Regions from separate parts of the Chryseobacterium barbadense genome, predicted to be linked through region 1. Evidence: riboswitches for the same ligand, from Rfam matches in the RefSeq annotation. Region 1 holds a riboswitch; the other holds the start of a gene.

Evidence for each region. A riboswitch is a leader RNA that binds a small molecule or an ion and turns the genes downstream of it on or off. The one in region 1 is predicted to bind S-adenosylmethionine.
Region 2: another riboswitch for S-adenosylmethionine. It lies ahead of ACGHIN_RS07015 (alpha/beta fold hydrolase); the one in region 1 lies ahead of ACGHIN_RS02120 (SusC/RagA family TonB-linked outer membrane protein).

The regions. Positions count from the first base shown of each region.
Region 1 is NZ_BAAFHL010000001.1:449,310-457,619, forward strand. It holds gene ACGHIN_RS02095 (LysM peptidoglycan-binding domain-containing protein) at 1-1,398, shown strand, start outside; gene fabD (ACP S-malonyltransferase) at 1,468-2,343, shown strand; gene ACGHIN_RS02105 (GYDIA family GHMP kinase) at 2,354-3,259, shown strand; gene pckA (phosphoenolpyruvate carboxykinase (ATP)) at 3,387-5,003, shown strand; gene ACGHIN_RS02115 (type II 3-dehydroquinate dehydratase) at 5,047-5,463, opposite strand; SAM riboswitch class I at 5,706-5,804, shown strand; gene ACGHIN_RS02120 (SusC/RagA family TonB-linked outer membrane protein) at 5,888-8,310, shown strand, end outside.
Region 2 is NZ_BAAFHL010000011.1:41,530-49,839, reverse strand. It holds gene ACGHIN_RS07020 (ACT domain-containing protein) at 1-558, opposite strand, end outside; gene ACGHIN_RS07015 (alpha/beta fold hydrolase) at 560-1,498, opposite strand; SAM riboswitch class I at 1,560-1,667, opposite strand; gene ACGHIN_RS07010 (MGH1-like glycoside hydrolase domain-containing protein) at 1,855-4,470, shown strand; gene ACGHIN_RS07005 (T9SS type A sorting domain-containing protein) at 4,638-6,308, shown strand; gene ACGHIN_RS07000 (OsmC family protein) at 6,366-6,788, opposite strand; gene ACGHIN_RS06995 (DUF58 domain-containing protein) at 6,827-8,149, opposite strand; gene ACGHIN_RS06990 (AAA family ATPase) at 8,242-8,310, opposite strand, start outside.

The DNA.
Region 1 (8,310 bases):
TATTACAGGATTTCAAAGCAGTTTGGAATCACTCAACAGGAGCTATTTGCTCTAAACCCTGGTTTGGAAGAAAAAGGCTTAAAACCTGGAGAAACTATTAAAGTAAAAAGATCAAATACAAATGCAGTTGCCGAATCTGCTGCCAATTCCAAAACGACGATTGATTCCGGAAACGACAAATCTTCTCACACATCTTCCAATACAGAAGCTGCTTCAGCAGAGGAATATGTAACTTATACCGTTCAGCAGGGAGACACTGTATTTTCTATCGTTAATAAATTCGGAGTTACCATTGATGAGCTGATTGCTTTAAACCCTGAATTATCCAACGGTTTAAAAGCCGGTATGGTTCTGAAAATTAAAAAACTGGATCCGGCTTATGTAAAGAAAAGTGGAGATGCATTAAGCGTTGTCATGATGTTGCCTTTCGGATACAGCACCAACGAAACCCAATACAGAAGTATGGCAATGGATTTCTTAACGGGAGCCCAGCTTGCCGTTGAAAGAAATGCCAGAAACGGACAGAAATTGGATATTAAAATCGTGGATTCAGGAAATGAGGCTACTTTTAAAAATTCATTGACGCAGATCAATCCTAACAATACAGACCTGATCATAGGGCCTTTCTTTAAATCTAATGTCGTAGATGTGCTGGATTTTACGAAAAACCAAAAAATCCCGATCGTTGCTCCATTTGCCAATTCTCCGGAACTATACAATTACAGCAACCTCATCATTGTTGAAACCAATGATCAAACCTACGCAGACAAAATAGTTGATGAAGTAAAAGCGGTATATTCTGACCAGAAAATATATATCGTTGCAGACGGCAAAAAAGACAATGCCAATTACATAAAAGCAGGTCTTGAAAAAGCGGTTAAAAATTCAAATGTGAAGATTGTAAGCTCACCTTCAGAAATTCAACTTGATCAGAATATGATGACAGGACAGGCCGCTCCGGTAATTGCTGTTTTGGCAAGTGATACTGATAATACTGGTGAAGCATTTTCCAATAAGATTATTGCATTATCAAAAGAAGTACAAGGAGTGAAGGCTTTCAGTATGTACTACGTTCCAAGCTTCGAAAAAAGAGTGGATGAACTAAGCCAGGCCAATCTGGTGTATTTGATGGATAGGAAGATCAACACAGATGGGACTTTTGAAAAAGAGATTTTGGCAGCGTATAAAAGCAAATACTGTAAAACGCCGGGCAAATATGCCATCATAGGTTTTGATGTGGTAAATGATATGCTGACAAGAGAAAATAAAAAAGGAGAAATTTTTAAACAAATGAATAAAGTCCAGACCCAGTTAGCTACCAAATTTGAATTTGTGAAATCAAAAGCGAATGGGGCATATGTGAACACTGGTTACCGTGTGATCAGATTGGTTCCTTAATGACTTTTATCGCTTACAGAATATTTTTCAACATTATATTTATATTTGCATAATATTTTAAATTAATACATGAAAGCACTTGTATTTCCTGGGCAGGGATCTCAATTTGTGGGGATGGGAAAAGAATTGTACGATTCTCGAAAAGACATAAAGGATTTGATGGAATCTGCCAATGAAATTTTAGGGTTTGATATTCTTTCCATTATGTTTAATGGAACAGATGAAGATCTTAAAAAAACAGAAGTAACCCAACCTTCAATTTTTATACATTCAGTAGCTGCATTGAAAGCAGTGAATGGTCTTGGTGCCGAAATGGTTGCTGGGCATTCATTAGGAGAATTTTCCGCATTGGTTGCCAATGGCGTTTTATCATTTGATGACGGTTTGAAGCTCGTGGCCGAAAGAGCCAAGGCAATGCAGGAAGCTTGTGATGCCAATCCAAGCTCTATGGCAGCCATTTTAGGATTGGAAGATGCTAAAGTGGAAGAAATATGTTCAACGATCAGTGGGATTGTTGTTCCGGCGAATTATAACTGTCCTGGTCAGCTTGTGATTTCAGGAGAAACGGCAGCAGTAGAAGAAGCTTGTGCTAAATTGAAAGAAGCAGGAGCAAAAAGAGCATTGTTATTACCAGTGAACGGAGCTTTCCATTCACCATTAATGCAGCCTGCACAAGAAAAATTAGCAGCAGCTATTGAAAATACAAAATTCAGAAAAGCTACGATTCCTGTGTACCAAAACATCACTACAACAGCGGTAACCAATCCGGATGAAATCAAACAAAATTTGATTGCACAATTAACGGGGCCAGTAAAATGGACACAGTCTGTACAAAATATGGTCAAAGACGGTGCTTCTAATTTTGTGGAAGTAGGACCAGGTAAAACTCTTCAGGGATTGATTAAAAAAATCGATTCTTCTGTAGAAGTAGCATCTGCAATCTAAATAAAAAAATATGACCGGAATATTCTCTCCAGGAAAGCTGATGCTTACTTCCGAATATTTCGCAATGGATGGAGCTCTTGTCTTAGCTGTACCTACCAGGCTGGGACAAGAGTTTTTTTTTGAAGAAAAAGAAGATTTGGAATCTTTGATTTTCTGGGAAGCCTATCATCAGAATACATTATGGCTGAAAGCTGTTATTGATTATAAAAACTGGCAGATCTTAGAAACCAACATTCTTCCGAGCGCTGAATTCATAATGAAAACTCTAAAAAATGTTCAGCAGCTTTCGGAAGTTAAATTACAGCATGCAAATTCTTATTATTTAAAAACCAATCTACAGTTTCCTGCTGATTACGGGCTCGGAAGTAGTTCCACTTTAATGAATAATCTTGCAGAATGGGCAAAAATAGATCCGTTTCATTTAAATGCAATAAGCTTGGGTGGAAGCGGTTATGATATAGCGGTAGCTAAAGAGAAATCTGCCGTTCTTTATCAAAGTAAGCCGGAAATCAGATATGAAAAGGTAAACTTTAGTCCTTCATTCAAAAATGAGTTGATCTTTATTCATTTAAATCAAAAACAAGATAGTCGGGAAGGAATTAATTTGTACAAGTCCAAAAAGAAGTCTCAAGATTTAGTTGATGAATTTTCAAATCTTACAAGAAATATTTTGTTATGTAATGAATTGCAAATTTTTTCTCAGTTAATGTTGGAACATGAACAAAAAATATCCAATTTTCTTGAAATTCCCACAGTTAGACAGCGTTTTTTCCAGGATTGCCCTGTTTTTGTCAAAAGCTTGGGAGCATGGGGTGGAGATTTTGTAATGAGTGCTAAATTTGACGGCTTTAGAGACTATTTTTGGGGAAAAGGTTTTTCTACTATTTTTGAATGGGGTGATTTAATTTCCTTATAATCAGTGGTTTACAAGGCTGTATTTTTCTTTGTCATTCTGACTTATATCATTATATTTAACCACCTTTAACAATTAATTAATATTTAATTTTGTTGAACCCAAAAAGAATATAGAAAATATAAGTAAAATGAAAAACGCTAAAATCATCCAGGATTTACAAAAATTAGGGATTAAAGGAGACTACGAGGTAATTTATAATCCTTCTTACGAAGAATTATATCAGGCTGAAGTTTCTCCTGAAAATCAAGGCTTTGAAAGAGCTGAGCTTACAGAATCTGGTGCGGTATCAGTAAAAACAGGAATTTTCACAGGTCGTTCACCTAAAGACAGATATATTGTTCAGGATGATGTTTCAAGAGACACTATTTTCTGGGATGGTAAAGTAAACTTGCCTACCACTCCGGAAATTTTCCAATCTTGTAAAGGATTAGTGTTAGATCAGCTTTCTACATCTAAGAAAATTTATGTGGTTGACGCTTTTTGTGGAACCAATGTAGATACCAGATTAAAAGTGAGATTCATTGTTGAAGTGGCTTGGCAGGCTCATTTCGTTACGAATATGTTCATCCGTCCTTCTCATTATGAATTGGAAAACTTCGGTGAACCAGATTTCACAGTAATCAATGGTTCTAAAACGACCAACCCGAATTGGGAAGCACAGGGATTGAACTCTGAAAATTTCATTATGTTTGATCTTACTGAAAAAGTTCAAATTATCGGCGGTACTTGGTATGGTGGAGAAATGAAAAAAGGAATGTTTGCCATCATGAACTATTACCTTCCGCTAAAAGGTATGGCTTCTATGCATTGTTCGGCAAACGTTGGTGAAGATGGGGATGTAGCTCTATTCTTCGGTTTGTCAGGAACTGGTAAAACAACCTTATCTGCAGATCCTAAGAGATACCTGATCGGGGATGATGAGCACGGTTGGGATAACAACGGAGTGTTCAATTATGAAGGTGGATGTTATGCTAAAGTAATTGATCTGTCCGCAGAAAAAGAACCGGATATTTTCAGAGCGATCAAGAGAGATGCTCTTCTTGAGAATGTGGTCGTAAACAATGGGGTTGCTGACTATACGGATGGTTCAATCACTGAAAATACAAGAGTTTCTTATCCGATTTATCATATCAATAAAATAGTTTTGCCTTCCAAAGCAGGACATGCTAAGAAAATCGTATACCTGTCTGCTGATGCATTCGGAGTATTGCCTCCGGTTTCTGTTTTAGATGAAAATCAGGCGCAGTATCACTTCTTATGTGGATATACTTCCAAATTGGCAGGTACTGAAAGAGGAATTACTGAACCGGAACCATCTTTCTCTCCGGCGTTTGGTGAAGCGTTCCTTACCTTACACCCAACGATGTATTCTAAAACGTTGATTGGTAAAATGAAAGAGCACGGAGCTAAGGCATATTTGGTAAATACAGGATGGAATGGGACAGGAAAGAGAATTTCTCTTAAAGATACAAGAGCAATCATTGATGCGATCATCGACGGATCTATCGAAAATGCTCCTAAAACAAGAGTTCCAATTATGAATCTTGAAATTCCTACAGCATTGCCAAATGTTTCTGAAGGGATCCTGGACCCAAGAGAAACTTATGCTGATGTTGCAGAATGGGAAGAAAAAGCAAAAGATTTAGCTTCAAGATATATCAAAAACTTCGAACAGTATTGCAATACAGAAGAAGGTAAAAAATTGGTTGCTTCCGGACCTCAATTACAAGAACAAACTATCTAATCATACAACTAAAAAAGCCTCATCAACGATGAGGCTTTTTATTTTATTTATTTTCAGTGAGGCTTTGTATTGCTAATCTATAGCCATGCATTCCAAAACCGGATAAAACGGAATCAGTATGAGCCGCTGTCACCGATTTCTGTCGAAACTCTTCCCTTTTGTAAATATTGCTGATGTGAACCTCTACTTTGGACTTCTGAATATTCTTTAAGCAATCAGCAATTGCATAAGAATAATGTGTATAAGCTCCCGGATTGATAATGAGAGCATCAAAATCATCTTGTTGAAGCCTGTCAATAATTTCCCCTTCAATATTGGATTGATAATAAGTAAGATTATAGGCTGGAAACTCTGATTTCAACTTTTCCAAATAATTTTCCATGGAAGTGCTTCCGTAAATTTCAGGCTCCCTGGTTCCTAAAAGATTCAAATTAGGGCCGTTAACAATTAAAATTTTCATAGTATAAAAATAGAAAATTTTTTAATTGAAGCTTTAAAATTTAAGAAGAATACTATAAGTGTCGATTATATTATTTTTAATGATTTTTGTCATGTTTGAGAATTTTTTAATGGCCCTAAAGGGCTATTTTATCGCGTTTTAAACAATTTTAAGTTAATTTTTCATAAATGAGTTCAATGGTATTTTAAAAGTCTACTTGTTTTGTAGACTTTTTGTTTTTAGCTTTGCAACATATTTCGATCGGCTTATAAAGAAAGATGGAGGGAACTGAACCTGTGAAATCTTAACAACCTGCCTATATGCAAGGTGTTACATTCAGCCTTTAAAAGGAAAAATAAGCATTAGGTGAATCATATCTATGGATGCCCTTTGCTGTTTTTTCTGCAAAGGGTTAAATTTTAATATATGATAAATAAAATTGATTATGATTAACAATAAATTAATTATTTCGAAATCTTGGCTGCCTTCAATTGCTGTATTCTTCTTTGGAAGTATATTGCAGGGTCAGGAAATAAAATCCGATAAGGATACAATCCAGGAGAAAAATATTGATGAAGTGGTTATTGTAGCTTATGGTAAAGCTAAAAAAACAAGTTACACGGGATCAGTAGCAACCATTTCCAGTGAAAAAATCAATAACAGACCTGTAACGAATATAACAAAGGCATTGGAAGGACAGGTTCCCGGACTTCAGGCGGTGAGTGCTTCGGGGCAACCGGGTTCTGTAGCATCCATCCGGATCCGTGGAATAGGATCGGTAAGCGCATCCAGCAATCCTTTATTTGTAGTAGACGGAATTCCTTTTGATGGAAATATCAATTCCATAAGTCCAAATGACATCGAATCCATAAGTGTGCTTAAAGACGCAACGGCAAGTTCATTATATGGATCAAGAGGAGCCAATGGAGTGATTATTATTACCACAAAATCAGGCAAGAAAGGAGAGGCAAGAATTAACTTCAATATCAGTCAGGGTTTTTCAACAAGAGCGGTGAAAGACTATGAACAAGTAAGTACAGATCAGTACTTTGAGCTGTATTGGGAGGCATTGAGAAATGGATATAAATCCAGTCAGATCTCATCGCAGCAAGCAGCGCAAATGGCAACGGACAACCTGGTGAATGCTTTGGGAATTAATCCCTATGGAGTAAACTACGCCAAACCTGTAGGAACCGATGGGAAACTTTTACCTGGAGCAAAAGCATTATGGAATGATGACTGGAGAGATATTCTGCAAAGAGTGGCTTCGAGAAACCAGGTAGATCTGGATTTCAGTGGGGGAAGTGAAAAAAGCAACTATTATTTTTCATTAGGATATCTGGATGATAAAGGAATCGCTATTGAGTCCGGTTTCAGAAAGTACAGTACCCGTTTAAAAATAAATACGGAAGTAAAAAAATGGTTAAATGTAGGAGCTAATTTAAGCTATACCAACAGTCTTCAACAAGCACCTCCTTCTTCAGATTCCAGAACGGATAATATTATTAATGCAGCTAGGGTAATCCCTTCTTTCTACCCTTATTATGAAAGGAATGCAGATGGAAGCTATAAGCTGGATGCCAATGGAAATTATATCTATGATTTCGGAAAATACAGACCTACAAGTGCATTGCAGAATGAGAACGCAGCAGCCACTTTACCTTTAGACAAAAATGAAAACAGAGAAGATAATTTTTCGGGAAAAGGATTTTTAGACTTTACTTTTTTGCCTGAACTAAAATTTAAGTCGAGTTTTTCCATTGATTTGGTTAACTATAATGGACATTATTATACAAACCCTTTGATAGGAGAGGGAAGCGAAATCGGGGGATCAGTTACCAAGACTAATTCAAGAACACTATCTTACACCACAAGTAATATTTTAACTTATGATAAAAAGTTAAGCCAGCATCACTTTAACGTTCTGGCTGGTCAGGAATTTTATCATTATGAATATCAAACCATATCCGGAAGCAGAAGCCAATTCTCACTTCCATATTATTATGAGCCGGATGCAGCCGCTTTATTAGGCAGTTTTAGCGGGAATAGTGATAAATTAGGATTACTGAGCTTTTTAGGAAAAATAGAATATGATTATAAAAATAAATATTTCGTTTCCGGATCAGTAAGAGCAGATGGGTCATCAAGATTTTCTCCGGATAACAGATGGGGAACATTTTGGTCTGTGGGAGGGTCATGGAAGGCGTCAAATGAGGATTTTATCAAAAACCTGAATGTTTTTAATCAGCTTACCCTGCGTGCGAGTTATGGAGGACAAGGAAATGATAAACTAAGTACCTATTATGCATATCAAAGCTTATATGCATTTTACAATAATCTTGGAGAACCGGGAACTGTTGCAAGCAGACTTCCTACTCCGGATCTGAAATGGGAAACCAACCTCAATTTAAACGTCGGGTTAGAATTTGCCATCCTTAAAAACAGAATTAAAGGAAATGTAGAATACTTCCAGCGTCAGAGTAAAGACCTTCTGTTTGAAATGCCTTTAGCACCATCTTTAGGCTTCAGCGGTTTCCAGGCAAACATCGGAGAATTAAAGAATACAGGATTTGAGTTTTCCCTATTCACAACACCAATTAAGAATGATGATTTCCAGTGGGATGTTGATGTCAACTTAAGTACTTTGAAAAATGAAATTACGAAACTTCCGAAAGGCTCCATTGTCAGCGGAACAAAGCTTTTACAGGTAGGAGGTTCCATTTATGATTTCTTCATTCCTGAATGGGTAGGAGTAGACCCGAGTAACGGAAAACCTTTATGGAGAACCATCTCTAAGGATGCCAATGGAAATACTGTGGAAGGAACTACTTCAGAATATGCAAAAGCGACCAAAACGTTACAGGGTTC
Region 2 (8,310 bases), on a different contig from region 1:
TTTACGTCTCTTGATCTCATCCGAGGATTCCAGTACCTGATCGATCAGGGTTTTCCCAACATTTCCGTGTCCGATAATTGCCAGATGAACGGTTTTAGGCTTTTTGAAAATCTCAGATTCAATGATATTTTTTGCTTTCTCATCCTGCGAAGACGTCACTACGATATTAACTCTGTTTTCGCTTGCAATCTGGTTTAAAAGCAATGGAAAAACATTGTTTCTGGCCAGTTCAACAAGTACTTTATTATAATCCTCGGAAACAAAGCCCAGTACAGAAACATTATTGATGCTGTAAATCTGGGAAACTTTTCCGGATTTTCTTTCGGCTTCAAATTCTTCAATCAGGCAGCTTACCGCATTTTCGGCATCATTTTCCTGAACAAGGATAGAAATTCCATTTTCAATAGCCTGCTGTGAGATAACCCCTACACTAATTCTTGCCAGTGTAAGTGCTTTAAAAATTCGTCCGTCCACTCCTATTTCTCCAAGGAAATCTTCGCCTTCGAACTTGATGATTGATCTGTTTTTTAAGAATCTTATTTCGTTAGCATTTTTCATTCTACAAAATATTTTTTATGATATTATTTAATTGTTCGTATTCCATTAAGAAGGCATCGTGCCCATGTATTGATTGGATCTCGTGATAGAAAACATTTTCTCTTTTTTCTTTCAGCTTTTCGAAACACATTCGAATTTCCGAAGCAGGAAAGAATAAGTCTGAATCTACAGAGATCAAATGCATTCGTGCCTTTATTTTCTCCAGCATTTTTTCTTCCGTATTAATGTTCATCAGCAGATGGTTCATCAATTTATATGCATTTAAACTAAATCTTTCGTTTAAAGCATTTCCATGGTATATCAACCAGTCTTCTGATTTCAGGCGCTTCTTATCCTGAATATATTGAGTTTGAAATCTATCGTTTAAAGATTGCGGGGTTCTGTAACACAGCATCGCATGGATTCTTGCCTTCTGTAAAGGCTCATCATGACTGTTCAGCAAAAATTTTTGAACAAGACATTGAGCATGAAGCCAGTCGTGCGTTTTAAAATCGCATGCGATCGGAATAAAAATCTCAGCTAATTGTGGACGTTTAGCCAACATCTCCCAACCGATCCCGCCTCCGAGAGAACCTCCTATAATGGCATGTAAATTTTGTATGTTTAGAGTTTCAAGTCCCTTTAAAAAGATATTTGCAATATCCGAAGGAGTGAAGTTTTCATATTCATCAATTAAAAAATCATCATAACCGTTTCCGGGAATATTGAAACACAGAACGGTGTATTTGTTGGTATCGATAACATGATTTTCCCCGATCAGCTGCTTCCACCAGCCTTTCTCTCCGGAAACATTCGAATTTCCGGTTAATGCGTGGTTTATCAAAACGATGGGTGCTGTAAACAGGTCTTTCCCAAAAAGCTGATAGCTTAATGAGATATAATGTTCCCTTCGGGAATTGGTTTGATACGAAAAATGAATATAGGTTAGTTCTGTTTTCAATTCTATTATATTTTATAACACAATTGAAAATGCCATGAGAAATGGCTGAAAGAACTTCAGTAAGTTATCTGTCCAAAATAATTTTGGTAGAACGTAGCACCTTCTTTACTTGCGCAAAGGGTTGCTAAGGTTTCACAGGGTCTATTCCCTCAACCTTTCTTGATAACATTTTCAATATTTGAATGAACGATGGTGCAAAGATAGTTTTTTTCTTTTAAATATTTAAGAAAATTTAATTTATTCTATAAAAACCCCATAAACAAAAGATTTTCAAGGCTATGTTAAGAATTGTTCAGCGATCGAAAATTGGAATTATTTCTCAAAAAAGCTACCTTCGTACTAGAAAATGATGAGATATGATTGCTGAAAAACAAAGACTACAAGATATAAACTGGAAAAACTGGGGACCCTATGTAAGCAACAGGCAATGGGGAAATGTTCGTGAAGATTACAGCCCGAACGGGAATGCATGGGGATATGCGAACCACGACAATGCTGAAAGTTACACATACAGATGGGGAGAGGAAGGTATTGCCGGGATTTCGGATACGAAACAACTTTTGTGTTTTGCTCTTTCTTTCTGGAATAAAAAGGATAAGATCGTTAAGGAACGTTTTTTCGGGTTGAGTAATCCTCAGGGAAATCATGGGGAAGATATTAAAGAACTTTTCTATTATCTGGACAACACGCCTACTCATAGCTATATGAAAATGGTATACAAATATCCCATCAATGCATTTCCTTATGAGGATCTTGTTGCGGAAAACGGAAGACGGAGCAAAAGAGAACCTGAATATGAAATTTTCGACACGGGAATTTTCGACAACGACGAATACTTTGATATTTTTATTGAATACTGCAAAGCAGATGCTGATGATATTTTAGTGAGAGTCAGTATCCATAACAGAAGCCAAAAGGAAGCTCCAATTGTGGTTGCTCCCACGCTATGGTTCAGAAACAACTGGAAATGGGGTTATAATACATATCAACCTTTTTTAAATGCTTCTCGTGAAGATTGCATTGACATTAATCATGATAGTATTTCCATCAAAAAGCTGTATTCGAGAAACACCAATGCCAGAAGTGTGTTTTGTGATAATGAAACAAATAATCCCAAACTGCACGGAACCTTGTATTTCGGGAACACCTATTATAAGGATGGAATTAATGATCATATTGTATACGGAAGTAATACGATAAACCCTGAAAGAAGAGGAACCAAGGCTTCTTTTTTAATTGATGAAACCATTGAAGGCGGACAATTCAAAACATTTGAATTCAGATTATCGCCTCAGGATACAGATGAACCATTCGACCAGTTTGATGAAATTTTCAATGCGAGAATAGCTGAAGCCAATGAATTTTATCAGGAGGTTCAGCATGATGTAACGGATGACGATGAAAGAAATGTGCAAAGACAGGCTTTTGCCGGATTACTCTGGAATAAACAGTTTTATCACTATAATGTAGGAAAATGGCTGAAAGGTGACCCGAATTTTGAAGCGCCGAGAAATTTCAATGAGTACGTAAGAAATACGGAATGGAACCATATGCATAACAAGGACATTATTTCCATGCCGGATAAGTGGGAATATCCCTGGTACGCAACATGGGATCTGGCGTTCCACTGTGTACCATTTGCTATTATTGATGCGGAATTTGCGAAAGGACAGCTTCTTTTGCTAACGAAGGAATGGTATATGCATCCGAACGGACAGCTTCCTGCTTATGAATGGAACCTGAGTGACGTTAATCCTCCTGTTCACGCATGGTCCTGCTTCAGGGTTTTCAAAATTGATGAAAAGCATAACGGAAAACCGGATCTATTATTCCTTGAAAAGGTTTTTCAAAAGCTGCTTCTTAATTTCACCTGGTGGGTGAACCGAAAGGATAAAAACGGTAAGAATATTTTCGGGGGAGGTTTCCTCGGATTGGATAATATCGGTGCTTTTGACCGGAATATGATCCTGAAAGACGGACAGCATCTCGAACAGGCGGATGGAACAAGCTGGATGGCAATGTATGCTTTGAATATGATGAGAATTTCCATGGAGCTTGCCCAATATTATCAGGTGTATGAGGATATGGCAATCAAGTTCTTCGAACATTATCTTTACATTGCTGAAGCGATGGAGAATTTAGGGGAAGGAACAAAAGGCTTATGGAATGAGGAGGATGGCTTCTTCTATGATGTTCTTCAGCTTGGAAACGGCGACAGTGTTTCTTTACGATTAAGGAGTATTGTTGGATTAATCCCGATGTTTGCGGTTGAAATTATTGATCACCATTTATTGGAAAAGATGCCTAATTTCAGGGAAAGAATGGATTGGGTATTGAAGAATAAGCCTGAATTAACAAAATTAGTCTCTCATTGGGAAGAAGAAGGACAGGGAAGAAAGCACTTGATGAGTATTTTACGTAAAACAAGACTTACCAAAGTATTGAAAAGAATGCTTGATGAAAATGAGTTTCTGAGTTCTTACGGAATTCGCGCAATGTCCAAAGTATATGAAGAAAACCCGTTTATTTTTTCTGTTCACGGCAATGAAAATGCGGTGTATTATACGCCTGCGGAAAGTGACAGCAGGATGTTCGGTGGTAACAGTAACTGGAGAGGACCTATCTGGTTCCCTATCAATTTCCTGATTGTTGAAAGTTTACAGCGCTTCCACTTTTATTACGGCAACAGTATGAAAGTGGAGTTTCCAACGGGAAGCGGAGAGAAGAAGAACCTGGATGAAGTAGCCCAAAATATCAGCAACAGGCTTTGTTCTATTTTCTTAAAGGATGAAAACGGAGAAAGGGCATTCAATGGTGGAAACGGAAAGTTCAATTATGACGAGTATTTCAAGGATTATATTACTTTTTATGAATATTTCCATGGAGATAACGGACGGGGTGTGGGAGCCTCGCATCAGACAGGATGGACAGCTACTGTAGCCAAGCTAATGAAACCGAGAATGACATTATAATTAAAGCCTCTTCAAAAAAGAGGCTTTTCGTTTACCTTTATTACAATAATACAATCACTATAATTAACATTATTTTATTAATATTTGATAAAAATGATCGAATAGTATTGAATTTCTTTCAATGCATTATATAAATTGGTCCGATAAACTAATTTTACTGTATGATTATGAAACAAAAACTATTACCTACTTTATGCCTGGTTTTATCAGGCTTATTTACAAACCAAATCAGCGCCCAGGAGTTTCAGCCGATCCCTATTTCAAGCGGGTATTCAGCTGATGTAATTGCTAATGGTGTCGGATCATCCAGCACATCTACCAATAATGATGTTGATGGTGTAAGTTACGCCTTTGTTTCTAAGGATTTCCAGCTGACGACTACCAGCCCAGCACTTTCTTATGGCTTACCTGTCAATGGAATTATTGCTTCAGCAGTAGCTTCTACTTCAGGATTGAATTATCAGCTGGCCTCTTATAGTGGCAATAACTCATTAAGATTGCTGAACACTAATGATAACGGAACGCTTGTGTTTACTACGCCTACTGCTGCTTTAAATTTATACATGCTGGCAACAGGGGGAAGCGGAGCATGTACTGTGGATATAGATGTTAATTTCCTGGATAATACCTCCCAGACCTTTACAGGAATCAGTATTTCCGACTGGTATGGAGGAAGCAATTATGCGATCCAGGGAATTGGAAGAATCAATATTACTAATGATGGTTTGGAATCGGGAGGCGGAACTAATCCCAGATTATATCAAATTCCTTTAGCAATCAGCACCAGCAATCAATCTAAACCTATTAAAAGTGTAACGGTAACCAAAACGGGTACCGGTGGAATTCCAAATATTTTTGCATTTTCTGCAGATGTATATTCTTCGTGCCCGGCTCCTACCAATATCACTTACACTTCCAATGTAGATGGCGCAACATTGAACTGGACTGCTCCTGCCACTGCTCCTTCTGCAGGTTATGATTATTATTACAATGCTTCTCCTACTCCTCCTACCGCAACCACCACCCCTACCGGAAACGTTTCCGGAACTACTGTGACAATCGGTGGTCTACCTACAGGGCAGTCATATTATTTCTGGGTAAGATCAAACTGCGGTTCTTCACAAGGTTTCTGGAAAATGAAAGAATTCACAACGGGACAAGTTTCTGCTACATATACTTCTGGAGATATCAATACCATGTACAGCAGTGGAGCTCCTGATGTAACGTCTACAACGAATTGCCCGGCAACTCTTTCCATAAATGTTCCCGCAGGATATAAAATAAAATCAACAACGGTTTCTTATAATATGAGCACTGTAGCGGACGGATGGATGTCTGAGCAAAACAGCTTACTGATCTGCTCTACTTCCGGTACCAGTGAAAACGCTGTTTCTACAGGCTCCGGAAATACCAGTGGAACTTATTCCTATAACAGATCCGGGCTTACTATTGCCAATACATTATCCGGAACTGTAAATTTTGAATTAAGAGCCTGGAGAACTTACGGAGGCTCTGGCTGTAGTGCGGATTACAACAAGGTAGATAATAATACATGGAAGGTAACTGTGACGCTGGAACCATTAGCCTTGGCTGTTAACGAAGTAAGCAAAGAGAAGGAGAGATTGGCTTATCCAAATCCGTTCCATGAAGCCATCAATATCGAAAACTCCGGCAGTGTAAAACGTATTTCCATTACTGATTTCTCAGGCATCACTGTAAAAACGGTTGATAATCCTACTTCACAGCTTCACCTTGGAGATATCAAATCCGGAATATACATTCTGACTCTGATTCTGAAAGATGGTTCTATGAAGAGCACAAAAATTATTAAAAGATAAACAATATGTAACCATAAAAAAGCCGGATAAATTATCCGGCTTTTTTAGTATTTTATTTTAATCAACTTTTTCTCCGTTTACAAAAACTTCGTAGCCGATCTCTACAGTAGGTTCCAACGTTTTGGAAACCGAACAATATTTTTCAAATGAGAGCTGGGCAGCTTTCAATGCTTTTTTAGGATCTATAGTCCCTTCCAAAAGAAATTTAACGTTAACAGATTTAAATGGTTTGGCATCCTCTACAGGAATTCTTTCCCCTTCTACCTCCGCTTTAAAATCTGTAATTTCCTGTCTCTGCTTTTTTAAAATAGAAACAACGTCTATTCCGCTGCATCCGGCTACTGCCATCAAAACACTTTCCATTGGTGATACTCCCTTTGCTCCGGGTTGTGAAGTGTTATCCAGAAGAATGGAATTTCCCTGGGAATTGGTGCATTCAAATAAAAAATCGTCGTTGATTCTGTTAAGTGTTATTTTCATTGTTGCTTGTTGCTTGTTGCTTGTTGCTTGTTGCAAAATTATAAAATTCCCCTTGCTTTTATCTCTAAATATTTATTGATAACATCGATATTTAAATTTTCCGGAAGCGTATACACAGTATAAATTCCATATTTACGGAGTTCCTGAATGATGAGTTTCTTTTCGAATTCAAATTTCTCTGCGATGATCTCATCATAGATTTCCTGCATACTTTCCGGATTTTTATGAATCAGCGTATGGAGTTCTGCATTTTTGAAAAACACCACGACCAATAAATGGTTTTTGGCAATTCCACGCAGGTATTTCAACTGACGGTTTAATCCGTCCAGTGTCTCAAAATTGGTAAAAAGTAAAATTAAACTTCTTTGATTGATCGAATATTTCACATCCTGATACAAGCGATTAAAATCACTTTCAAAGAAATTGGTTTTGATATTATAAAGAGCTTCTGAAATTTTCTTCAGCTGTCCTGATTTATTTTCAGCCGCAATTTTATTTTCCGTTTTTTTCGAAAAAGTCATCATTCCTGCTCTATCACCTTTTTTCAAAATAATATGAGATAAAGCCATGGTGGCATTGATCGAATAATCGAGAAGGCTTAACCCGTTAAAAGGCATTTTCATGGTTCGTCCCGTGTCAATAAGCATAAAAATGCGCTGGGATCTTTCATCCTGGAACTGATTGACCATTAGACGATTCACTTTCGAAGTTGCTTTCCAGTTGATCGTTCTGATATCATCTCCGGGAACATAATCCTTGATTTGCTCAAATTCCATGGTATGTCCAAGCTTTCTTATTTTTTTAATCCCACCCAATAAAAATTCGCTTTGAAGCGCCATTAGTTCGTATTTTCTGAGATGAATAAAAGACGGATAAGAAGGCAATATGATGTCTTTCTGGAAATTAAATCTCTTCGAAACAAGCCCTATAGGTGATGATACATAGAGATTCAGGCTTCCAAAATGATATTCGCCTCTTTCTTTAGGCTCCAAAATATATTGAAAATAACTGTTCCTCCCAGGTTCAATATGTTTTTTTATAAAAAAATCTCTTTTCTGAAACTGGAAAGGGATTTCATCCATGACTTTCACATCAATGGTAAATTGATAATTGTTTTTGATGTCTATTTTCACCGGATTTTCATCTCCATTGGATAATTTTTCAGGCAAGATTCTTTGTGCTAATATTCCATCTTTTTGGTTAAAAACCAATAGGTAATCTACCATTGTTGCCAGAAAAGCAAGCAACAGAATACCATGAGCCACCCACATCAGAAACGGAAAGAAAAATGCAAAAACATACAAGATCCCTACTCCGATGAGCGTGAAGAAAAAGCGGTTATTAATGTATAGGTTTTTCATTCTTTAAAGGTTGCAGATTTTAGGGGTCAGGTTGCAGCAGGCCACGTAAAGGTAACTATGTGCTACCTAACTACTTACTACTACCTGTTTATCTATCTTGGTATTTCTATTCCTTCTAAAATCTGGCGTATAATTTCATCGGCTGTTAAGCCTTCCATTTC